Regions from separate parts of the Streptomyces sp. NPDC091371 genome, predicted to be linked through region 2. Evidence: riboswitches for the same ligand, from Rfam matches in the RefSeq annotation. Region 2 holds a riboswitch; the other holds the start of a gene.
What was found. A riboswitch is a leader RNA that binds a small molecule or an ion and turns the genes downstream of it on or off. The one in region 2 is predicted to bind S-adenosylmethionine.
Positions count from the first base shown of each region.

Region 1: linked by a shared signal. The riboswitch ahead of AB0O21_RS09310 (aminotransferase class V-fold PLP-dependent enzyme) and the one ahead of thrC (threonine synthase) in region 2 are both predicted to bind S-adenosylmethionine.

Region 1 is NZ_JBFBFP010000005.1:219,692-224,695, reverse strand. It holds gene AB0O21_RS09325 (Lrp/AsnC ligand binding domain-containing protein) at 1-45, shown strand, start outside; gene AB0O21_RS09320 (ferredoxin) at 535-1,128, opposite strand; gene AB0O21_RS09315 (ferredoxin) at 1,125-1,670, opposite strand; gene AB0O21_RS09310 (aminotransferase class V-fold PLP-dependent enzyme) at 1,684-3,069, opposite strand; SAM riboswitch class IV at 3,282-3,398, opposite strand; gene trpD (anthranilate phosphoribosyltransferase) at 3,487-4,551, opposite strand; gene AB0O21_RS09300 (ubiquinol-cytochrome c reductase cytochrome b subunit) at 4,729-5,004, opposite strand, start outside.
Region 2 is NZ_JBFBFP010000019.1:23,674-28,677, reverse strand. It holds gene AB0O21_RS21340 (hypothetical protein) at 1-1,223, opposite strand, end outside; gene AB0O21_RS21335 (glucosyl-3-phosphoglycerate synthase) at 1,324-2,301, opposite strand; SAM riboswitch class I at 2,487-2,642, shown strand; gene thrC (threonine synthase) at 2,660-3,949, shown strand; gene AB0O21_RS21325 (MoaD/ThiS family protein) at 3,981-4,259, shown strand; gene AB0O21_RS21320 (cold-shock protein) at 4,655-4,861, shown strand.

The sequences.
Region 1 (5,004 bases), on a different contig from region 2:
CAGCACGACCTGGAGGCGGCGTTCGCCATCGGGCTGGACGCGTAGCCCCTGCGGGGTGCGGGGCCTGGCCGCCTCGGGGCGGCGTTGCTGCTGGGGCTCCGCCCCAAACCCCGCGCCTCAAACGCCGGCGAGGCTGGGTTTTGCCGGGCGGGGTCCGGTCCTGCGACTACTGCGCGGTGTCCCGCCGGGGCGTCTCCTCGTCCTCGCGCCTGCGGGCACCTCGCGGCCATTGAGGGTGGTTGCGCGCTCGTCCTGCGGGGACGCCCCGCCGTGCCCCCGCTCCGCCCCCGCGGGTCGGGAGTGTGCTGTTGGGGTGGGGACACGCAGGAGGGTCCCCGCAGGACGAGCGCGCAACCACCCTCACGTGACGAAGCGGTGCCCGCAGGCGCGAGGACGAGGAGACACTCCGGAGGGGCACCGCCCCAACCCGACCGGTCCCGCCCCAGCGAAACTCCAGCCCCGCCGGCGATTGAGGCGCGGGGTCCGGGGCGGAGCCCCCGGAACGGCGCCGCACCCGGCGGCGAACGGCGGCGGTCACGCTCCAGGCAGCCCTGGCAGGCTTTCCGCGGGCCCGGCCGGGCGCCCCTCGGCCAGCCTGAAGAGGTAGCTCCGGAGGTACGGGCCGAGGTCGTGGTCGATGTGGGCGACGTACGCGCGGGCTCCGGCCGCGGCATCGCGCCGGTCCTCCCGTTCGGAGACCGACCACGTACGGTCCAAGGCCACGGCCCACTCGCGTACGCGCCCCCGCTCCCGCCACCAGTCCCGGACCAGCTCCGGGGTCCAGTGCGCGTCGCCGTCGCCTCCGTACCCGTCGAGGACCTCGCACTGGACCGCGCAGATCAGGTCGTAGACCTCGTGCGGGTTGCGGGGCTGGCGGAAGACGAACTCCTGGCCGTAGCCGTCGTCGTCGTACAGCACGTTCGCGGGCGCGCAGACGCGCCCCGTCCAGCAGGTGTCGGTCTCCGACGCGTAGAACGGGCCCGGGACACTGCGCCAGTCGCGCTTCTCCCACCCCTCGGGTGCCGGCCCGGACCAGTCGTGGCGCACCGGATCCGTCCAGTGCCTCCCCGGCGGCAACGGCTTGCCGACCACGGCCCGGACGGTCGGCAGCGGGTCCCAGTACGTCACGCGCCCAGCTCCGGCAGGCTCTCCCCGGGCCCGGCCGGGCGGCGCTCCTGGAGCCAGAAGAGGTAGCCGCGCAGGTAGTCCGCGAGGTCCCCGTCGATGTGGGCGACGAACGCGCGGGCTCCCGCGGCCGCCTCGCGCAGGTACTTGTCGGTCTCCGCCGACCAGCTCTGCTCTGTGCGCACCGCCCATGCGCGGACCTCGCCCCGGTCGCGCCACCAGTCGCGGACCAGTTCGGGGGTCCAGTGGTCGTCACCATCGAGGCCGTACCCGCCCCAGGGCTCGCACCCCACCGCGCACAGGACGGCGCGGGTCTCCTCCACCGTGCGCGGTTGCCGGAAGACGAACTCCTGGCAGAGGTAGTCCCCGTCGTCGTACATCACGTGGTCCGGCGCGCAGTTCCGTCCGGTCAGGCAGTTGTCCGTCTCGGCCCCGTAGAACGGGCCCGGCACATTGAGCCGGTTGCGCTGCGCCCACTTCTCGGGGGACGGCTCGAACCAGTTGGTGGTCGCCCGGACGGTGGCCATCGGGTCCCAGTAGGTCATGATCCGCAGCCTGTCAGACGGCCGGGACGCAGCGGCCCTCTTCCGTGCGGTACTGCCACTTGGCGCCGTCCGAGACGAGCTCCTTCACCGCGCGGACGAAGCGCTCCACGTGCTCGTCGGGGGTGCCGGCGCCGAAGCTGACGCGGATGGCGTTGAGGGAGCGCTCGCCCGGGGCGGCCTCGGGGGCTCCGCATTCGCCCTGGGCCTGGGGCTCGCTGCCCAGCAGGGTGCGGACCAGCGGGTGGGCGCAGAACAGGCCGTCGCGGACGCCGATGCCGTATTCGGCGGAGAGGGCCGCGGCGAAGTGGGAGCTGTTCCAGCCGTCCACCACGAAGGAGATGACGCCGACGCGCGGGGCGTCGTCCCCGAAGAGGGACAGGACGCGGACCGCCGGGACCTCCGCCAGGCCCTCGCGGACCGTGCGGATGAGGTGCTGCTCGCGGGCGACCAGGGTGTCGAAGCCCGCCTCGGTCAGGGCACGGCAGGCGGAGGCGATGGAGTACACGCCGATGACGTTCGGGGAGCCGGCCTCGTGGCGGGCGGCCGTGGTGTGCCACTCGACGTCCACGCCGCCGTCCTCGCGCCGGGCCACCTTGCGCGAGGCGCCGCCGCCGGCCAGGTAGGGCTCGGCCTCCTGGAGCCAGTCCGCGCGGCCGGCGAGCACGCCGGAGCCGAAGGGGGCGTAGAGCTTGTGGCCGGAGAACGCGACCCAGTCCACGTCCAGTTCGCGCACGGAGACGGGGTGGTGGGGGGCCAGCTGGGCGGCGTCCAGCACGATCCGCGCACCGTGGGCGTGCGCGGCGGCGGCGAGCTCCTTGACGGGCCACAGCTCGCCGGTGACGTTCGACGCGCCGGTGACGCAGACCAGCGCCGGGCCGTACGGCTCACGGTCGGCGAGGGCGCGCTCCAGGGTGGCGACGGCCTCGTCGGGGGTGCGGGGCGCGTTGAGGTAGGTGACCTGCGCGTTCGTCCACGGGAGGAGGGAGGCGTGATGCTCGGTTTCGAAGACGAAGACCTGGCAGTCGGCGGGGAGGACGGCCGCGAGCAGGTTGAGGGAGTCGGTGGTGGAGCGGGTGAAGACCACCTGGTCGGTGGGGCGGCAGTCGAGGAACTCGGCGACCGTGGCCCGGCTCTGCTCGAAGAGGTCGGTGGAGAGCTGCGAGAGGTAGCCGGCGCCGCGGTGCACGCTGCCGTAGTAGGGGGCGTACGCGGCCACGTCGTCCCAGACCCGCTGGAGCGCGGGGGCGCTGGCCGCGTAGTCGAGGGCCGCGTAGGTGACTTCGCCGCCGGTGACGAGCGGGACGGTCACGTCCCGGCCGAGGACCGCGAGGGGCTCGGCACAGGCGGGGTCGACGGCGGTGGCGGTGGCAGCGGCGGCGGTGTTCAGGGATGCGGACATGGCGGTATCTCCCGGCAGGCAGAGGTGAATGGCTTCGGTACGCCGTACGCGGGCACGTGGGTGTGCGGGTACGGGGAAGTCCTCGGAATCGATGCGCGGGTACGCGGAAGGGACCCTGTTCCGAGGGTTGAAGAAGGGGCGGAGTCGCCCTATCGCATTCGCTTGCTCACGGAAAACGCTCCTCGAGTAGACCAGGACCCCTGGTATCGAGGGATCCGCGCTTGCCGTAGGCCTTGCTGCCTACGACCTGGTCATCACCCGGGGCACCCCGCCACGGAAGGAGGGTTGCCGGACAGCAAGCCGGGGCCTACACGCTGTCACTCGTGACCTGATCAGCATCCTGCCACAAGATCCTCGGAGCGCAAGACCCCGGTCCACATGGTGGACCGGGGTCCAGGCTCGAAACGATCGGTGGATTCAGCCGTTGCTGGCCGCCACCCACCGCTCCAGCGCGGCCTGCGCGGAACCCGAGTCGATGGACTGGGCCGCGCGGGTGATGCCGGCCGCGAGCTGCTCCTCCAGCGTGCCCGTGCCCGGGTCCAGGGCGACGAGGGCCGCCGCCGCGTTCAGCAGCACCGCCTCGCGGACCGGGCCGCGCTCCCCCGCCAGCAGGCGGCGGGCGACGTCGGCGTTGTACGAGGGGTCGCCGCCGGCCAGGGCGGAGACGTCGACCAGGCCGATGCCGACGTCACGCGGGTCGAAGGACTGCTCCGAGACATTTCCGTCGCGGACCCACCAGACGCGCGAGGTGGCCGTGGTGGTCAGCTCGTCCAGGCCGTCGTCGCCGCGGAAGACCAGCGCGGAGGAACCCCGCTCGGCGAGCACGCCCGCCACGATCGGGGCCACCCGGGCGTCAGCGACGCCGGTGGCCTGGGCGCGTACCCGGGCCGGGTTGGTGAGGGGGCCGAGGAAGTTGAAGGTGGTCCGGATGCCCAGTTCCTTGCGGGCTGCCGCCACGTGCCGCAGCGCCGGGTGGAACTTCACCGCGAAGCAGAAGGTGATGCCGGCCTCCTCGGCGACCTCCGCGACCCGCTCCGGGGTGAGGTTGAGGTTGACGCCGAGCTTCTCCAGCACGTCCGAGGAGCCGCTCGCGGAGGAGGCGGCCCGGTTGCCGTGCTTGACGACCTTGGCGCCCGTGCCGGCCACCACGAGCGCCGACATCGTGGAGATGTTCACGGTCTTGGCCCCGTCGCCGCCCGTGCCGACGATGTCCACCGTGCGGCCCGGCACCTCGATGAGGTTGGCGTGCTCGTACATGGCCCGGACCAGGCCGTTGATCTCGCCGACCGTCTCGCCCTTCGCCCGCAGCGCGACCGCGAACCCGGCGATCTGGGCGTCGGTGGCCTCGCCCCGCATGATCCGGTCCATGGCCCAGGCGGTGTCGTCGGCACTCAGGTCCCGGCCGGTGAGCAGGGCGTCGAGGATGCCCGGCCAGCCACGGGCCGCCACGCTGTCGCCGCCTGCCGGGGTCACAACGTTCATGGTCCGCTCCTGATGGTCCACACGAATGGGAGAGATCTACGGGTCTCAGCCTATCCAGCCCAGGAGACGGCAAAGAGCCCCGTCCAGACACTGGACGGGGCTCTCGCCGTGGCGACACCAGGACTGACCGAAATCAGTCCCTCATGCAGTCATGCAGTCGTGCGGTCACTCGGGAGATCAGTGGTGGCCGTGGCCGGACTGGATCTCCTTGTACTCCTCAACCGTGGGCTTCGGAATCTGGTTGTTCTCCGCGTAGAAGCCCTTGCTGAGCTTCGCGCGAAGCTTCTCCATGGCCTTCACCTTGCGCTCGACACCGTTCTCGTCGACCGTCGGGCCGATCTCGACCGGCTTGTACTGCTCGTGCGCGGTGAGCGTGTGCAGGCGGCCCTGCGGCAGCGGCTCGTGGACCTCGACGAACTCACCGTGCGGCAGGCGCTTGATGATGCCGGTCTC
Region 2 (5,004 bases):
AGTTCCGTGAGGTCGTCGGTCAGCTTCGCGTTCGGGTAGTCGAGGCTGCTGATGTTCTTCGCGGTGATCGTGTACGTGACGGTGTCGCCCGGCTTCACCGCCTTCGCGGGCGAGGCGGTCTTCTTGACCTCCAGGTCCGGCACCGGCACGGCCAGCGCGAACTGCGAGATGACGTACGTGTCCCCGCGCGTGCGGAAGCTCAGGTCCACCGAGGTCGCCCCGGCCGGGAGGGCCTTCGCGGGGATCTCGAAGGACTTCGCGTCGATGCTGAGGTTGTTCGGGTGGTCCGGGGCGAGGGAGCCGTCGGCGGAGCTGGTGAAGAAGTTGTCCGTGGCCTTGTCCGCCGGGTTGGCGATGTTCGTGCCGGCCACCCGGAACTGGTCGCCCTTGGTGTTCCGGTCGCCCTCGTACGCCGTCGCGCTCGCCCGCACCGGCCCGTCGCCCGTGCGGTAGAAGCCCTTCACCTTCACGGTGGTGTCCGGGCTGGTGGAGCGCTGGAGGACGTGGCCCCCGTACACGTACACGTTGCGCCGTTCGGGGGCCTGCGCGTTCGGGCCGTCGTACTTGTAGACCACGGTCAGGGACCAGCCGGCGACGCAGCCGCGCCCGTCCGGGGCCCAGACGTTGCCCACCGCCACCGTGACCGGCGTGCCGGTGGCGACGCCCTTGAAGGCGGCGGTGACGTCGGATTCGCCCGTGTAGTAGTGCGGGCCGCCCGTCGTCGCCGGGTCCAGCACCATGTCGGAGAGGGCCACCGGGGCCGCCGCGGCCGGGCCGACCTTCAGGACCGGGCGGGTGGTGAGCGGGTCGCCGGGGGCGCGGACCACGTTCTCGCCCGACACGTCGCACCGCTGGATCACGTTCGAGCCGAGGCGGTAGGTGCCGCTGTTGCCGCCCCAGAAGAGGCGGGCGTACGCGACCTCCGCACCCGCCGGGACCGTGACGCGGCCCGTGCTGGAGGTGCCGGTGGCCGTGGCCAGCCCGGCCGCGTCGATCCGGCGCGTCACGAAGTCGTTGTTGTTCTTGCCGCCGCCGCCCCGCTGGACCTCCGCGCACTCGGCGGCCGCGGCGGGCGGCGCCGTCGGGCACCCCATCACGGTGTTGCCGAGCGTGACGAAGTCGCCGTAGAGCGCCTCGTCGTACCGCTTCTCGAAGGGGGAGACCACCTCCGCGACCGCGGGTCCGCCGACCGCGCCGACCAGCAGCGCCGCACCCGAGGCCACCGCGAGGACCGTCCCCCATGTCTGCCTGAATTGCCTGAAGTGTGTGAAACGCGTAAACCCCATGATCGGGAAATTAGACCGATAGGGGTGGATATCGCGGTTACGCCACGCGACGCAGCGCGTACTCCTTGACGCCGAGCATCGGCGGCCGTTCCTCGGTGTCCACCGCGTACGTGTGCGGTACGAAGCCCTCCGGGCCCCGCTCGAACTGCGTCAGCTCCGGCCGTACGAGGTGCCCGCGCGAGAGCCGTACCAGGGCCGTGCGGTAGATCGCCGCGGCCATCCGGCCCAGCGCCTGCCCGTCCTGGTGGCGGTGCAGGCGCACGCCCACGTCGACCTGGGCCAGCGCGTTCAGTCCGACCGTGTGCAGCGCGTCCACCAGCAGGCCCAGCTCGACGCCGTACCCGACGGGGAACGGCAGCCGCTCCAGCAGCGAGCGTCGCACCGCGTACTCGCCGCCCAGCGGCTGCACGAAACCGGCCAGCTGCGGCCAGTGCAGGTTGAGGAGGGGGCGGGCGACCAGCTCCGTCACCCTGCCTCCTTGCTCGGCTCCGCCAAGACGCCCGCCCTGGCCGGGAGCGTCCCCGAGCGGGCGGTCGTACATCGCCTTGACGAACTGCACGTCCGGCTCGGTCAGCAGCGGGCCGACGATCCCGGACACGAAGGAGGCGGAGAAGTCCCGCAGGTCGGCGTCGACGAAGCAGACGATGTCCCCGGTGGTCGCCAGCAGCGAGCGCCACAGCACCTCGCCCTTGCCGGGCAGCGGCGGGATCCGCGGCAGTATCTCGTCGCGGTGCACCACCCGCGCGCCGGCCTTCGCCGCCACCTCGGCCGTGCGGTCGCTGGAGCCCGAGTCGATTACCACCAGTTCGTCGACCAGCGGGACCGGCAGTCCCTCGATCAGCTCGCGCCGGATCACCTCGACGATCGCCCCGACGGTCGGCTCCTCGTCGAGCGCGGGCAGCACGACGCTGACCGTGGTCCCCGCCGCCCGTTTCCGGTCGAGCAGCTGGTCGAGCGGTCGGTCGGCGGCTGACCAGGAGCGGTCTGCCAGCCAGCGCTCCACCTCTTCCAGCACCCTCAGCACTCCCTGCGTGTCGGCGTTATGGTGCGATATGTGATCCATCTCGCGGTTCGGACGGCTGTCTCAACCGCCCGGGCCTTCGGTTACAGTCTTGAACAACGCGAAGGACCGCCGCATGCCGGGGGTCCCCGCGAACAAACGCACCGGCGCGCCATAGAGCGCGTGTGCCGGTGCCATACCGCTCATCCAGAGGGGCAGAGGGATACGGCCCGTTGAAGCCCCGGCAACCCTCCAGTCGGTTCTCGCGATGCGTCTTACGCACCCACGCGAGGTCCCCGGCTAGGGAAGGTGCCAATTCCGTCTCATGGCGAAGTGCGCCATGGGGAAGATGAGGAGAAAGGGCCTCGCCATCATGGCTGCACAGACTGTTGCCACCTCTGCCACCGCAGAATCTGTCGACCTCGGACCGGCCACCGGCCTGTCCTGTCGCGAGTGCGGTACCCGCTTCGAGCTCGGCCCCATTTTCGCGTGCGCCGAGTGTTTCGGACCGCTGGAAGTCGCCTACGACCTGCCCACCGGTGACCCTGAGGCCCTGCGCGCCGCCATCGAGGCCGGCCCGAACAACATCTGGCGCTACGCCCCGCTGCTGCCCGTCCCCGCGGACGTGGCCTCCAAGCCCAGCCTGAACCCCGGCTTCACCAAGCTCGTGGACGCGGCCAACCTGGCCAAGGAGCTCGGCGTCACCGGCAAGCTCTACGTCAAGGACGACTCCGGCAACCCGACGCACTCCTTCAAGGACCGCGTCGTGGCCATCGCCGTCGAGGCCGCCCGCGCGTTCGGCTTCACCACCCTGTCCTGCTCCTCCACCGGCAACCTGGCCGGCGCCGTCGGCGCCGCGGCCGCCCGCGCCGGCTTCCGGTCCTGCGTGTTCATCCCGCACGACCTGGAGCAGGGCAAGGTCGTCATGGCCGGTGTCTACGGTGGCGACCTGGTCGGCATCGAGGGCAACTACGACGACGTCAACCGCTTCTGCTCCGAGCTCATCGGCGACCCGCTGGGCGAGGGCTGGGGCTTCGTCAACGTCAACCTGCGCCCGTACTACGGCGAGGGCTCCAAGACCCTCGCGTACGAGATCTGCGAGCAGCTCGGCTGGCAGCTGCCCGACCAGATCGTCATCCCGATCGCGTCCGGCTCCCAGCTGACGAAGATCGACAAGGGTCTGCAGGAGCTGATCAAGCTCGGCCTCGTCGAGGACAAGCCCTACAAGATCTTCGGCGCCCAGGCCGAGGGCTGCTCCCCGGTGTCCGCCGCCTTCAAGGCCGGCCACGACGTGGTCCGCCCGCAGAAGCCGAACACCATCGCCAAGTCGCTGGCCATCGGCAACCCGGCGGACGGCCCGTACGTCCTGGACATCGCGCGGCGCACCGGCGGTGCGGTCGAGGACGTCAACGACGAGCAGGTCGTCGAGGCCATCAAGATCCTCGCGCAGACCGAGGGCATCTTCGCCGAGACCGCGGGCGGCGTGACCGTCGGCGTCACGAAGAAGCTCATCGAGAACGGCGTCCTCGACCCGGCGCTGACCACCGTCATCCTCAACACCGGTGACGGCCTCAAGACCCTGGAGGCGGTGGCAGCGGACAGCGGCCAGACCGCCACCATCCGCCCGAGCCTGGACGCGTTCCGCGCCGCCGGCCTGGCCTGAGTCCCCTGAATCCCGGAAAGGCAGTAGCGCCATGAGCGTCAACGTCCGCATCCCCACCATCCTGCGCACCTACACGGGCGGCGCCGCCGAGGTCTCCGCCGAGGGCGCGACCCTGGCCGAGGTCATCCAGTCCCTGGAGGCGAACCACCCGGGCATCGCCGCGCGCGTCCTGGATGACCAGGGCAAGCTCCGCCGCTTCGTGAACGTCTACGTGAACGACGACGACGTGCGCTTCGAGGGCGGGCTGGAGGCGGCGACGCCGGACGGCGCGGGCGTCTCGATCATCCCGGCCGTGGCCGGCGGGTGCTGATCACCTCCCCGGGTTCTGCATAAATTGAATTGCCCCCTCCGCTATAAGCGGAGGGGGCAATTCTGCTTGATTGGGCGCGGTAGAGTTGGGGAAGTCCCCTCCGCTGTTCTTGCCCGGCGCATATGAACGGGTCGCGTGAGGGTCGACATCGGGTCAATGTGCAAGTGCGGTATGGGGCTTTGGCGAGACATGTCAGGCCCGACTTGCCCTGGAATATGCCAAATTTTCACTTCATTTCAATGTATCGGGCTGTCCAGATTTCTCGTCGGATTGACCTGTTGCAGACAGCACCGGCGCGGATACATTCAGCCTCGGTCGACGCGTTCCGACGCAAGTTCTGACCCGGGACCGCGAAGTGCGTTCCTGCGCAAGGGCCAGTAATAGGGGAGTTAGGCATGGCTCAGGGCACCGTCAAGTGGTTCAACGCGGAGAAGGGCTACGGCTTCATCGCGGTCGACGGTGGTGCGGATGTGTTCGTCCATTACAGCGCCATCCAGATGGACGGGTACCGCACCCTTGAAGAGGGTCAGCGGGTCGAGTTCGAGATCTCGCAGGGCCAGAAGGGTCCGCAGGCGGACATGGTCAAGCTCGCACTCGGCTGAGTCCCGGAGCGATCGACCACCGACGCGACACGTACGCGCGCACCCGCGTACGCGCATACACAACGAGGGGCCTGCATCCGAGGAGGGATGCGGGCCCCTCGTGCGTTCGCCGTACGTCCCTTGGATCGTGGCCCGGTGTTGCC